3 regions of the Pokkaliibacter sp. CJK22405 genome follow, and region 1 is predicted to be linked to each of the others. Evidence: predicted binding sites of a transcription regulator. Region 1 holds the regulator's gene; each other region holds the start of a gene.

Region 1 (4,375 bases):
TCGGTCTCACTCGGTGATGCCGTATCGCCCTGTATTCTGCCGTATCCGGAAGAGCTGCGAGAGTGGATCACACTCAAGCGCAGTGGCACTGAGGTGGAGCTTCGGCCTATTCGTGGTGAGGATGAGCCCGCGCACCTGCTTTTCTACAAACAGCTCAGCCCTGAGACTGTGAGGTTGCGTTACTTCTATAGTCGGGCAGTCCCTGAGCATCAGGAGCTGGCCAACTGGGCTCAAATTGATTACGACCGTGAAATGGCCTTTATCGCGACCCGTCAGGGAAATGATGGCCAGCCTGAAACGCTCGGTGTTGTCCGTGCGATCACCGATGCCGATAACGTTTCAGCGGAGTTCTCTATCGTGATTCGTGACGATATGCAGGGTGAAGGTCTGGGGCGGATGATGATGCAAAAAGTTATCAACTATTGTCGGGAGCGCGGCACCCTGCAGCTGGAGGGCGCGACCTTGCCATCTAACTCCGGTATGCAAAAACTCGCCAGCGCACTGGGGTTCACCAATAAGTACAACGCCGATGAAGAAGTGGTGGAAATGCGGTTGCCGCTGAATGAGCCCAAGGAGGACTGGCAGTTTCACCGACTGTCGTGATCATCCCTCAGGAAGGCAGAACCTCCGCCAGTGTCGCCAGCAGTTGCGCCGGAGCGATGCCACTTAATGAGTAGAAAATGGTTTGGCCATCCCGTCTTGTAGCCACCAGCCCTTCATGTCGCAGTACGGCGAGATGCTGAGACAACGACGACTGGCTGATATCAATCTCGGTATTCAGCTCGGTAACCGAAAGCTCACGCCCCAGCAGTTTGAAGAGAATCAGCAACCGGCTTTTATTGGCGATGGCTTTAAGCAGACGTGCGCCTGCCTCACTGACCTGATGCAGATCTTCCGGCGGGTGCTGCAGTAGCGCAGACGATGCATTCTCAGTAGGGCTCACAACTTGTCCTCTGTAGACAGTGGGCAATCGTCATTAGGTCTTCGCACCACAGGATGCGATGGGCTTGGTATTGGTGCAGGCAAGGCTGCTGAGCTGTTGCTCACCCTTCATGCTAGAAAATATCCGAAGGGGACTCAACGAAGACTGCGGAAAAGGCAAGATTGATTGATCCTGATCAAGTTGCAGTAACTCGTTGGCAATAAAAAAGGCATTACCCATGGGCAATGCCTTTTTCTGTACAGGTATCGTGTTCGCTTAGTAGGCGACCAGCGAGAATACCGGCAGGTCTGCATCACGCAGTTTTTGCGAGCCGCCAAGTTCGGGCAAGTCAATGATGCTGGCTACTTCGGTGACTTTACCGCCGAGGCGATGAATCAGGCTGCAGGCGGCCATCAGCGTACCGCCAGTTGCGATCAGATCATCAAACAGCAGTACGCGAGCGCCTTCACTGCAGGCATCGGTCTGTAGCTCCAATGTGGCAGAGCCGTACTCAAGATCATAAGACTCGCTGATGGTTTCGCCGGGCAGTTTGCCTTTTTTGCGAACCAGAATCAGCGGCTTGTTAAGCTGGTGGGCCAGAATCGCGCTGATCAGAAAACCGCGCGCATCAATACTGGCAATGTGGGTGATATCAGAGCTGATATAACGCTCGATAAAACCATCCGCCACTTTGCGAAGGGCTTTGGGGTCCGCGAAAATCGGGGTGATATCACGGAAGGTAACACCGGGCTCAGGCCAGTCAGGCAGGGCACGAATTACTGATTTTACATATTCAACGTCAAAGGCCATTGAGAGCATCCTTGGACTGGTGAGCGGGTGGGGCTTCAACGTTAAAGTTTGATCACAGCCACGGCAGCTTCTCAAACCTTCGCTTCGGCAAAGCTCACAGACTACCGCAATTTCTTGTGTGGGCGAAGAGGGCGACCCATGGAAGGATCGCCCGAAGGGCAGGATTAACCGTTTGCCACGTTGATCAAATGGGCTTCTGCGTGCTCGCATTCGCCAGCAATCCGATACAGTTCGGACGTGTTGATCACACGAATGTCCTTGCCATCCACCTCAATCACTTCCTGTTTTTGCAGGCGTGTGAAAATGCGGCTGACCGTTTCAACGGCCAATCCCAGATAGTTACCGATTTCATTACGCGACATCGGCAGGCGGAAATGGGTGGGAGAAAAACCGCGCAGCTTGAAGCGTTGTGACAGTCTCACCAGGAAAGTACCAATCCGTTCATCCGCGCTCTTTTTGCTGAGTAGCAGCATCATCTGCTGCTCATCCCGGATCTCTTTACTCATGGTGCGCAGCAGGTTTTTGCGAAGTTCTGGCAGCTGACCGGAGAGGGAATCCAGCTTTTCAAACGGGATCTCGCAGACGGTGGTTGTTTCCAGCACCTTGGCCGAGACAGGGTAGGCACTTTCATGAATACCACTCAGACCAATCAGCTCACTTGGCATATAGAAGCCGGTAATCTGCTCCTCGCCTTCGTCAGTAACGGTATAGGTTTTAATGGCACCGGCGCGTACGGCATAGACAGAGCTGAAATCTTCACCCTGTCGGAACAAATGGTCACCTTTCTTTAAAGGGCGACTTTTATCGATGATGCCATCCAGGCGTTCCATATCGGTGAAGCTGAGCGAAAGGGGGAGGCATAAAGAATTCAGGCTGCAATGTTGGCAATGCGCCTGACGAATATTGCGAATGATCGGCTCCATGGTGCTGCGTTCAGCCATGATCGTATTCCTTGCACTGGGTCCATCAAATGGCAAATGTATCGGTGTTAGCTCGGGTGTCTTGCCGCGACCACTGCTGTCAAACAATGCGGGAAAACCGTTGCTCTGTCTGGGGTTGCCGATAAATATCAAACAACATACAAAGCGAGCGTATTAGTAAACGCCCCCGAGGCAGGATATACAAGCCATCGTCCGTAAGATTAATCAGACCATCGTCTGAGAATGGTTTCATCAAACTGAGTTCATGGGCGAACTCGGTGTGAAAGTGGATCTTCCATTGCTCAGAAAATGTGCTGAAGTCGAGTTGGAAATGACAGATCAACTGGTTGATCAGCGCGCGGCGCATGATGTCATCATCACTCAGAATTATGCCCCGGGTAATTGCGTGACCTTTGCGATGGACTTTCTCGCTCCAGTCATCCACATCGTGGGCATTTTGCAAGTAGGTATCTCCTAGCTGGCCGATCGCAGAAGGGCCGCAGGCAATCAGGTCACAATTTCCATGGGTGGTATAGCCCTGAAAATTACGATGCAGCATCTCATCCTGTTGGGCACTGGTGAGGCTGTCATCTGGCAGAGCAAAGTGATCCATGCCGATGTAGTGATAACCTGCCTCCAGTAAGCGCTCGATACTCAGACCGAGGATGTCGAGTTTTTCTGCCGGGCTGGGGAGATCGCTATCATTAATATGGCGCTGGGGCCGAAAGCGATCGGGCAGGTGTGCATAGTTAAAGACGCAGATCCGGTCTGGACGAAGTCCGATAACGGTATTGAGGGTTTCCCCAAACAGCATGAGATTTTGCTTGGGCAGGCCGTAGATCAGGTCAAAGTTGATGGAACGAAACCCCAGCTCGCGAGCGGCGTTCAGTTGCTCATCAATAAGTGCTGTTGGCTGGATACGATTAACAGCCTGCTGAACGACAAGATTGGTATCCTGAACGCCAAAACTCAGACGGTTAAAACCAAGCTCCCGAAGTGTGCCCAGACGGGCAATATCGACACTGCGCGGATCAATCTCAATGGAGAAGTCTGCGTCGGCAGAAGTGCTGAGGTTGAAGTTCTTGCGCAGGAACACCATCACTTCCGCGATTTCAGCATCGTTCAGAAACGTCGGCGTACCGCCACCAAAGTGCAGCTGTTCCACCGTGCGGCCTTTGGCGAAATGCTCAGCATAGTAAGAAAGCTCCTGAAACAGAGTGTCCAGAAAGGGTCTTACACGCTGATGCTGACGTGTGATGATTTTGTTGCAGGCGCAGTAATAGCAGATGCTGCTGCAAAAAGGCACGTGCAGATACAGCGACAAGGGTTTAGACCGGTCGCTGCGCTGCTCGGCCAGTCCGAGTAGACTGCCGGCATTTTGAGGTTTGAAATCTGCCGCAGTGGGGTACGAGGTATACCTTGGTCCGGCGCGATCATAGCGTTTTATCAGTTCAGGCTCCCAAAGGGGGGCAGCCTGAAGCTGTTCATTAAGGGCGTAGCTCACAGTTTGGCTCCTGATGTTGCTCTACAACAAAAATTATAAGGAGCCATACTTCGTGCCAGATGACCTGGATCAACTTCCGGTGAGATTGGCTTGAAAAAGTGAGGTCTTCACCTCGGGCGTAGGTGCTTTTAACGTATCGGAGTGATCACGTTGGTTGACAGTAGAGCCATCGCAGTAAGGACTCAGGAATGAAGGTTAAACAGGTTATTGTCCTGCATG
Region 2 (4,375 bases), on a different contig from region 1:
AGCGCCGCTCCTTTTCATTCTTTCCCTCTGCTCACTCTCAGGTGGCGCAGTACAGGCAACGCCACTGGATATCAGTACTGGCTGCGATGGCTCGCCCTCCCTGCTACAAGGGCTGAGTATTCTTCGCAACGATACCCTCACAGAAATGCGTGACTATCAGGGTGATAACCGCCTGCTGAACACCCGCTATCGCACCCGTATTGGCAAAGCGCTGTTGACCATCACCTTTGCACCGAATCTACAGAGCATTATTCGCCGTTATTCCGAACCCGGCGTTCCGGAACAGGAGCAGGATTATCAGTTCCGCTGCTCAGGCATGGGGTCATTTCAGGCGCAGGATGTGGAAATCCGTCTGGTAAAGGGTGGCCTGATCATGCGCGAACTACGCCCGGATTCGATGGCGATTCCCTCCAGCATCAGCGTTTTCTACGAGCCTTCTCCCTGAGGAAGAATAGTGACGCCGCCCACCCAGCGTGGCGTTTTCATGAGCGAGCGATAGTCCACCTCGCCTTCCAACACCTGCCGACCTGTCGCCGAGAGACTTAAAGCCATGCTGTGCCAGTTATGCAGGCGCATTTCTGCGGCAGGGTCTGCGACCACCAATCCGCTCTGCCATAGAGGAATAAGCACCTGCCAAAGCATGGCATCACCGAGGTAAGGCATCGGCTCAAGCTGCTGTAAACGGCTAAAGAGCACAGAAGCGGTCGCCTGGCCTGCATCCATCAGCGCCTGCAGGATCAGATGCTGCGTTAATCCAAGACCATTGAAGCTGGCAGGCAACTCTTTGAGGTGACGCCTGAGCGCACGCTCAAGCAGAGGCAGTGAGGCGATACAATGCTGAGTCAATTGAGCGAGACTCTCTGCCTCAGGCTGACATAATGCTCGCCATGCCTGACGCCCCGCTTCCAGCTGCACCAGCGTTAGAGGCCTTCGCGATTGCTGCCAGAGCCAGCGAAGCTGCTGCGCAGAAAGCTGCCCCAGGCCGATGAAGTCCTCGACACCCGGCACCTGATCCACGGCAATCAGCTCAATGCGCGGCAAGGGCTGATCCGCCAGCGCTGTGGCCAGCAAATACAGCCAGTACGCCAGACTGAGCTGATCATAGGTATCGTGCTCGCACCAGATCACCAGCTGCTCCACGCCACGCAGATCCAGTAATCCCTGATATTCATTTTCCAGACGCAATCGCGCCGCAGGCAGTGCCAGATCGAAGGTTTCACTGATATAGGCCGCCCGCTCATCCATAAACTGCGATGGCGTCGTCAGCCCCTGAGTTAACGGACCAATACAGAGCGGATCGGTGAGCGCGGCAAAACTTCCCACAAGACCCGCTTCTTTCAGCCGTACCTGAATATCGTGGCCACAGCGCAAATGACGGGTACGCACAGAATCCAGACCACCATTTTCCAGTAGCCGCTCTAACCAGCGCTCGAAGGAAGCAAAACCCGCCTCAGCCGCCAGCACCTGACGCGCCTCAGCCATGGAGGGCTGAAAGTCCGCCGCCAACGCAGGATAAACCGCCTTGAAACGCTGCCAGACCAAGGCATCGTCCTGATCGAAACCACGCAACAATCGTCGGCACTGCTGCTCAATATCCTGCAAAAGCCTTTGGCGATGATCCACTACCGTCATGAGATTGATCGTTATCAAGAAACCGGAAGACAGAAGCTGACCGTCCCTGCTGCACCGCAGCATCGACAGAAAACTCCACTACACTTGAAACACCTATTCCTACGCAAAGGAGCCGGCCATGTCCACGCATTCCGCCCGGCCACAAACGTCATTCACAGATAAGGGCGAGCCCTGCTGGCACCATCTTTCCGCAGAGGCCGCTCTTCACCAGCTTAATAGCAGCGACGCCGGTCTTTCCACAGAGGAAGCACGTCTTCGCCGCGCAAAGTATGGCCTGAACCGGATGTCGCCGCCCCCGCAGGAAAGCTGGCTGCTGCGGTTGGCGCGTCAGTTCAGCAATATCCTGATTTATGTGCTGTTGGCCGCGGCGGTCGTCAGCGCACTGCTGGGACACTGGATAGACGGCAGCGTGATTCTGGCGGTGGTGATCATCAATGCACTCTTCGGATTACTGCAGGAAGGCAAGGCAGAGGAAGCCCTGCAATCCCTTAAAACCCTGATGCAACTGCAGGCAAGCATACTGCGCGATGGCCAGCGTCAAAGCCTGCCCGCAGAGCTACTGGTGCCGGGTGACATTGTCCTGCTGGAATCGGGAGATCGGGTTCCGGCGGACCTTCGCCTCCTGCATGGCATTAATCTGCGTGCGCAGGAAAGCGCCCTCACCGGGGAAGCGACCAGTGTCAGTAAATCTCTCACGGAAGTCGCTGCGGATACTCCGATTGCCGAACGTCACTGTCTGCTTTTTGCCGGTACGCTGATCACTCAGGGACGAGCCCGTGCCGTGGTTACCGCCACCGGCGACCAGACGGAGCTTGGGCAAATCGGCGCCCTGCTACGCGATGTGGATGTATTAAATACGCCGCTGACAACGCAAATGAGTCAACTGGGCCAGCGTCTGACCTGGATTATCCTGAGCCTCAGTATCGCGATCTTTCTGTTTGGCTGGTGGGTTCATGGTTATCCCCTCGGCACACTTTTTATGTCGAGCGTTGGTATCGCCGTCGCCGCCATTCCGGAAGGCCTGCCCGCGATCATTACCATTACGCTCGCCATGGGTGTGCAGCGTATGGCCAAGCGCAATGCCATTATCCGGCGGCTGCCTGCGGTGGAAACACTGGGTGCAGTGTCGGTTATCTGTACCGACAAAACCGGCACCCTGACGTGCAATGAAATGACGGTGCAAAGCGTTCTGCTACCAGAGGGGATGATCAAGGTCAGCGGCAGCGGTTATCAGGCAGAAGGTGCCTTCAGTTTAAATAACCAGCCGGTGAGCGAGGCGATTCAGCGGCAGATTACGCACCTTGCACTGGCAGGGGCCCTCTGTAATGACGCTCGCTTTGATATGAGTGATAGCCATGATTGGCAACTGCAGGGAGACCCCACCGAAGGCGCGCTGCTGGCTCTCGCCGCCAAAGCCGGATTGCATCAGGATCACTGCCGCCAGCACCACCCTCGTAGTCAGGAAATTCCTTTTGAATCTGAACACCGCTATATGGCGACACTGCATCATCCGCGCTCTGGCGTTGAAGGCTCTGCCCTTACTGACTCACCGATGGAAGCGCTCTTGCAACCTCATCTGCTGGTGAAAGGCGCCCCTGAGAAAATTCTGCCGCTTTGTCGTCATAACGCTGCGGATAACCAACACTCCTCGGCCGAAGCCGTTAACCTTGCCTACTGGCGCCAGGGTATCGCGACGCTGGCCGCCTCAGGGCAACGGGTTCTCGCTATCGCCGAAAAGCGCTTGCCTGCGGATCACCCGGCGCACCATCCGTTAACACAGGACAATCTGCATGATCTGACATTGCTGGGTCTGGTGGGTATCAGTGATCCGCTGAGAGAGGAAGTAACCCAAGCCGTGGCGGACTGCCACCGTGCTGGTATTCGCATCATCATGATCACCGGAGACCATGCCGATACGGCCTCTGCCATCGCGCAGTCTCTGGATCTGGGTCAGGCGGGACACCCCTTAACAGGCAGTGAGATCGACACTCTCTCTGATGAAGCCTTACAGCAGGCACTCGGCAGCCGCTGCGTAATTGCCCGGGCTAGCCCTGCCCATAAACTGCGGCTGATTCAGGCTTTGCAAGCCATGGGGCATATAGTGGCAATGACAGGTGATGGCGTGAATGACGCCCCCGCTCTCAAACGTGCCAACGTCGGCATTGCCATGGGCTTGAAAGGCACGGAAGCGGCAAAAGAGGCGGCGGAAATGGTGCTGGCTGATGATCACTTTGCCACCTTGCGGGATGCCGTTATTGAAGGGCGAAGCGTTTACAGCAATCTGCAAAAAGCCCTGGCGTTTGTCTTACCCACCAATGGCGGACAGGCACTGGTGATGGTCGCGGCGATACTTCTGGGCACGGCCCTGCCGATGACGCCAGTGCAGATCCTTTGGGTCAACATGGTCACCGCCATCACGCTGGCACTGGCGCTGGCCTTTGAGCAATCCAACCCCTCCCTGCTTCAGCGACCGCCACGACCGCCGCAGGAAGCATTGCTCAGTGGCTTTCTTTTGCGCCGTATCAGCCTGGTGTCCATCGCCCTGGCCGTGACCAGTCTGGTGGCCTTTCTCTGGAGTCATCAGCTAACGGGCAATCTTGCCCTCTCGCAGACGCTGGCCATCAACGTACTGGTCAGCGGTGAAATCTTTTATCTCATTAGCTGCCGATCGCTCAGGCACTCAACCCTCAACAGGGATAGCTGGCGTGGCAATACTTCAGTGCTGATCAGCATCATCGCCATT
Region 3 (4,375 bases), on a different contig from region 1:
TCCGCCATAGAGGCCGAAAAACCATAACCAGGGATGAGGTTTTTGGGTCGCTTTCATTAATAACCCTCCTCGAAATCCTCGACTTTGCCGCTGAAAATCCGGTAGCCCCACAGGGTGTACAGGCACACCATCGGCAGGAACACACACACGCCCACCAACATAAAGATCAGGCTGCTATCCGGCGCTGCGGCTTCCTTAATGGTCAGCACATTGGGGATCAGGTAGGGGAAGAGGCTGACCACCAGACCGATAAAGCCGAACAGGAACAGCAGTGCCGCCAAGTAAAAGGGGCGTTGTTCGTGGGCGGGATTAGCCAGATCACGGAACAGCTGCCAGGCGGCAATGCAGGTCGCAATGGGTAGCGGCATCAGCAGCATCAGGTGGGTGCCACTGAACCAGCGATCACGGATATCGGGCGACACGATAACGGTCCACAGGCTCACCAGCGCCATGGCGATCATCACAATCACCACCAGACGACGGCCAAGATGTCCTGCTTTGGCTGCAATGTCGCCACGGCTCTTCATGCGCAGGTAACAGCAGGCCAGCAGGGCATAGCCGGCCATGACGGCAAAACCGGTCAGGATGCTGAAGGGACTCAGCCAGTCGAGGCGGTCATACACCGGCTGAGTGGGGTCAACACCCTGCACGATGGCACCCAGAATCATGCCCTGAGCAAAGGCCGCCACGGTGGAACCGGCCGCAAAAGCGATATTCCACAGATGCTTGGAGCGGTTGGACTTGAAGCGGTACTCGAAGGCCACACCTCGGAAGATCAGGGAGATCAGCATGATGATGATCGGCACGTACAGGGTGGAGAGCACCATGCTGTAGGCCGCCGGAAAGGCCGCCATCAGCACCACACCACCAAACACCAGCCAGGTTTCGTTGCCGTCCCAGACGTGGGAGATGGAGCGCATCATGTGATCGCGCTCATCGTTACTTTCAAACCAGGGATAAAGGATACCGATCCCCAGATCAAACCCGTCCAGCAGCACGTACATCTGTACGGCGAAGCCCAGAATGAGGAAGTAAAGCAGACTCCAGTCCATCTTAGTGCTCCTTCTCTGCGTTGGGTTTGGAATGCGGATCTTCGCCCAGGGTGTGGTCGTGATCGATCTGCTTCACCAGTGCCAGGGCATAGCCGGGGCTGTCCACACCAACACGTTGCGCCAACAGGCTTTCCTGAGACGGTGGGCCTTTACGGATCAGCTTGCGCATAAAGTAGATGTACACGCCGAACAGCAGGCTGTAGGTGATCACGAACAGGCTCAGTGAGAACAGTACGCGACCTGCAGGCAGCGGCGAGACGATATCCATGGTGCGCACCAGACCGTAGACGATCCAGGGCTGACGGCCGACTTCCACCACATACCAGCCGAACAGGGTGGCAATCACACCGGCCGGGGTCATCAACAGACAGAGGCGGTGTAGCGGGGTGAACTCATAGAGTTTGCCCTTGTAGCGCAAGAATGCACCGGTCAGCGCCACCAGAATCATCAGCACACCCAGACCGACCATGATGCGGAAGGAGTAGAAGACGAACTTCACGGGAGGGCGATCTTCCGGGGCGAAGGCTTTAAGGCCTGTCACCGCGCCATCAAAACTGTGGGTCAGAATCAGGCTGCCCAGGTGCGGAATACCGATTTCGAAATGGTTTTCCTCGGCGTTTTCATCCGGTACAGCGAACAGCAGCAGCGGTACGGGGGATTCTGACTTAGGCCAGATGCCTTCCATCGCCGCCAGTTTGGCAGGCTGATGCTCTTTTACCACCAACCCGTGCTCATCGCCGACCCAGGCCTGCAGTGGCGCCAGTACCAGCGCGGCCCACAGCGCCATGGAGAAACCCTTGCGGGCAAAGGGCAGATCACGCTTGCGCAGCAGGAACCAGGCGCTGACACCGGCGACCACGAAGGTGCCTGTCAGGAAGGCGGCCAGCAGCATGTGGAAAAAGCGGAAATGCATGGAGGGGTTGAAGATCACTTCCATCCAGCTCTTCACATGGAAAACGCCATCGACGATTTCATAACCGGCGGGGGTTTGCATCCAGGAGTTGGCGACGATGATCCAGAACGCCGAAATCCAGGTGCCAACGGCCACGGTCAGGGTGGAGATAAAGTGCACCTTCTCACTGACACGCTGCCAGCCAAAGAGCATGACACCGAGGAAGCCCGCTTCCAGAAAGAAGGCAGTCAGCACTTCATAGGCCATCAGTGGTCCAATGACCGAGCCCACCATGTGGGTGAACTTGGAGAAGTTGGTGCCGAACTCGTAAGACAGCACGATGCCGCCGACCACGCCCATACCAAAGGTGATGGCGAAAGGCTTGATCCAGAACTTGGCCAGCTGCAGGTAGACCGGGTTACGGGTCTTTAGCCACAGACCTTCCCAGATCGTGATAAAGGTCGCCAGACCAATAGTGATCGCCGGGAAAATGATGTGAAAGCTGACAGTGAAGGCAAATTGCAGTCGGGATAATAACGCGGCATCGACATCCATCGCGGATCTCCGGGAACAGACGAATTAACGAGCAGCCACAGGGGCTGCACGACGACGAAGCATGACAGTCGCAGCGGGCAGGGCAGCCAGAATCAGGACAGCCACAAAAGCAGTGTAGTCAGAGAAAAACAGCGACATCATCGTGAACACCTCATCATTTGTTACAAAGACAGCAGCAGGCCGGGCGTCGGGTTGGCGTCTTTTCTGCTTATATTAGGGATTGCGAAAGTTGTGCCAAATCAACAAGTTGCGATAAGTCATTGATTCATATCAATTCCTTGGCAGATAGCAGGCGCGGATTGTCCACGAGGTGGACAGCGTTATGGCTCAAGGTGTCAACAAAGTTGACAGTGGAGGGTGGCGAGCAGCGACAATGCCGCTACTGGCACGAATGAACGAGTGCGGATGAGAGTGAAAAGGGTAACCCCATGCTGACAGGCGAGATGCTGCCACTGGTTTTTGAACTGATGATGCTGCTCACCAGCGGTTGCGGCCTGCTGGTGGCGGGCTGGCTGGTGTGGCGCTCACGTGGTCAGCGCGAGTTAGTGGCGCTGGCCGGTTTTGGTCTGATGATGGCGCTCTGGTGCGCCGGTCATGTCGCGATCTTCCTCGACTGGCGGACGCTGGGGGTGGCGCTGGTGCTGGCCAATCCGCTGATGCCGACCTGCTTTCTCGACTTCGCCCTGCGCTATGTGAATCAGGGCAGTGGTCGCCGACCCTGGCTGGACCGTTTGTCGGCTTCAATGGGCGGCATCTATCTGGTCAGCCTGCTGGTCGTGATCAGCAGTTGGTGGCTGGGCGCGGGCACCACGCGCTCGGTGGCCGGTTTCCACCGCTTCTTTGTGTTTACGCCGGCGGGCAGTTTCAACCTGGCGTACACAGTGCTGATCGGCATTCTGGCCCACGCCATTCTGCTGCTGGGTTTTCGCTGGCATCAGGGTAACCGCCGCCGTTCCATCTTCGCGATGTTTATCACCGGCGGTTGGGGGCTGTTGCTGGCGACCAGCTTTGTATTCCCGTCGCTGGGGCTGGAGATCTATCCCTATCCCCTGTTGTTGTTACCGTCCTACGTGGTGTTGCTGACCTATTCGGTGGTGCGCTATCAGCTGCTGGAGGTGAATGCCTGGGCTAACCGGGCGCTCCTGTGGCTGTGCATGAACCTGGTGGTGCTCGGCATGATTGCACTGGCCGGGGCGCTGGCGGGGCAATTGGGAATGGAAGCCCTGGCGCTGCTGCCCTGGTGGCAGTTATGGCTGTATTCCCTGCTGGTACTGGCGGTGGCGGCAGCGCTGCGACCGGCGCTATCTGCAGTCGCCGAACGGCTGGTCTATCCCGGTATTAAGCTCTCCTCTGAGCGCCTTGAGCACTGGCTGACGGCGCTCAAATCCGCGGCGGACTGGGGCGATCTGGCCCGTATCGCCAGTGGGCTGCTCACGCCGGTGCTTGGGCAGACCATCGAGGTGTGCATTGAAGGTGTTCCTCAGCAGATCCAGCATCCGCCGGGTGATGGCCGTGTGCGCCCACGGCTGGTGTGTCGGCAGGTGCAGGGGCAATGGGAGTGTGAGCAGCAGAACTGGCACGACCAGAGCCCGACCATCCGCATGGCGGGTGAAGTCTTCAGCTCCCTGCTGGTCAGCAGTTGTGCGCTGATGGAGCAATCCCTGCGCCGTGCGGAAGCTGAGCGCCAGCGCCTTTCCGAGCAGCATCTGGTTGAGCTGGGCGGTTTGTCGGCGGCGATGGCCCACGAGCTTCGCAACCCGCTGAATATCATCGCCATGGCGGCGACGGGCGTGGATGCCGAAAGCCGCGACTATATTCAGCAGCAGCTGCAACGGGCAGACCGGCTGATCTCCGACATGCTGAGTTACAGCGGCCA

Evidence for each region. Region 1 encodes FNR, which switches genes on or off when oxygen is low (the NO sensors DNR and NnrR bind a similar motif). Its sites were predicted from a motif close to TTGATNTANATCAA; they were not measured.
Region 2: a site for FNR is predicted at 1,637-1,650, ahead of ACKC9G_RS12965 (cation-translocating P-type ATPase). Genes of this name have one in related genera too.
Region 3: a site for FNR is predicted at 2,760-2,773, ahead of ACKC9G_RS15165 (cytochrome ubiquinol oxidase subunit I). Genes of this name have one in related genera too.

Annotation. Positions count from the first base shown of each region.
Region 1 is NZ_JBKKHQ010000001.1:420,259-424,633, reverse strand. It holds gene ACKC9G_RS01935 (GNAT family N-acetyltransferase) at 1-603, shown strand, start outside; gene ACKC9G_RS01930 (ArsR/SmtB family transcription factor) at 611-943, opposite strand; gene ACKC9G_RS01925 (adenine phosphoribosyltransferase) at 1,199-1,741, opposite strand; gene fnr (fumarate/nitrate reduction transcriptional regulator Fnr) at 1,897-2,673, opposite strand; gene hemN (oxygen-independent coproporphyrinogen III oxidase) at 2,753-4,156, opposite strand; gene ACKC9G_RS01910 (alpha/beta fold hydrolase) at 4,345-4,375, shown strand, end outside.
Region 2 is NZ_JBKKHQ010000016.1:227,437-231,811, reverse strand. It holds gene ACKC9G_RS12975 (hypothetical protein) at 1-445, shown strand, start outside; gene ACKC9G_RS12970 (DUF1835 domain-containing protein) at 427-1,632, opposite strand; gene ACKC9G_RS12965 (cation-translocating P-type ATPase) at 1,751-4,375, shown strand, end outside.
Region 3 is NZ_JBKKHQ010000021.1:46,560-50,934, forward strand. It holds gene cydB (cytochrome d ubiquinol oxidase subunit II) at 57-1,052, opposite strand; gene ACKC9G_RS15165 (cytochrome ubiquinol oxidase subunit I) at 1,054-2,499, opposite strand; gene ACKC9G_RS15170 (ATP-binding protein) at 2,928-4,375, shown strand, end outside.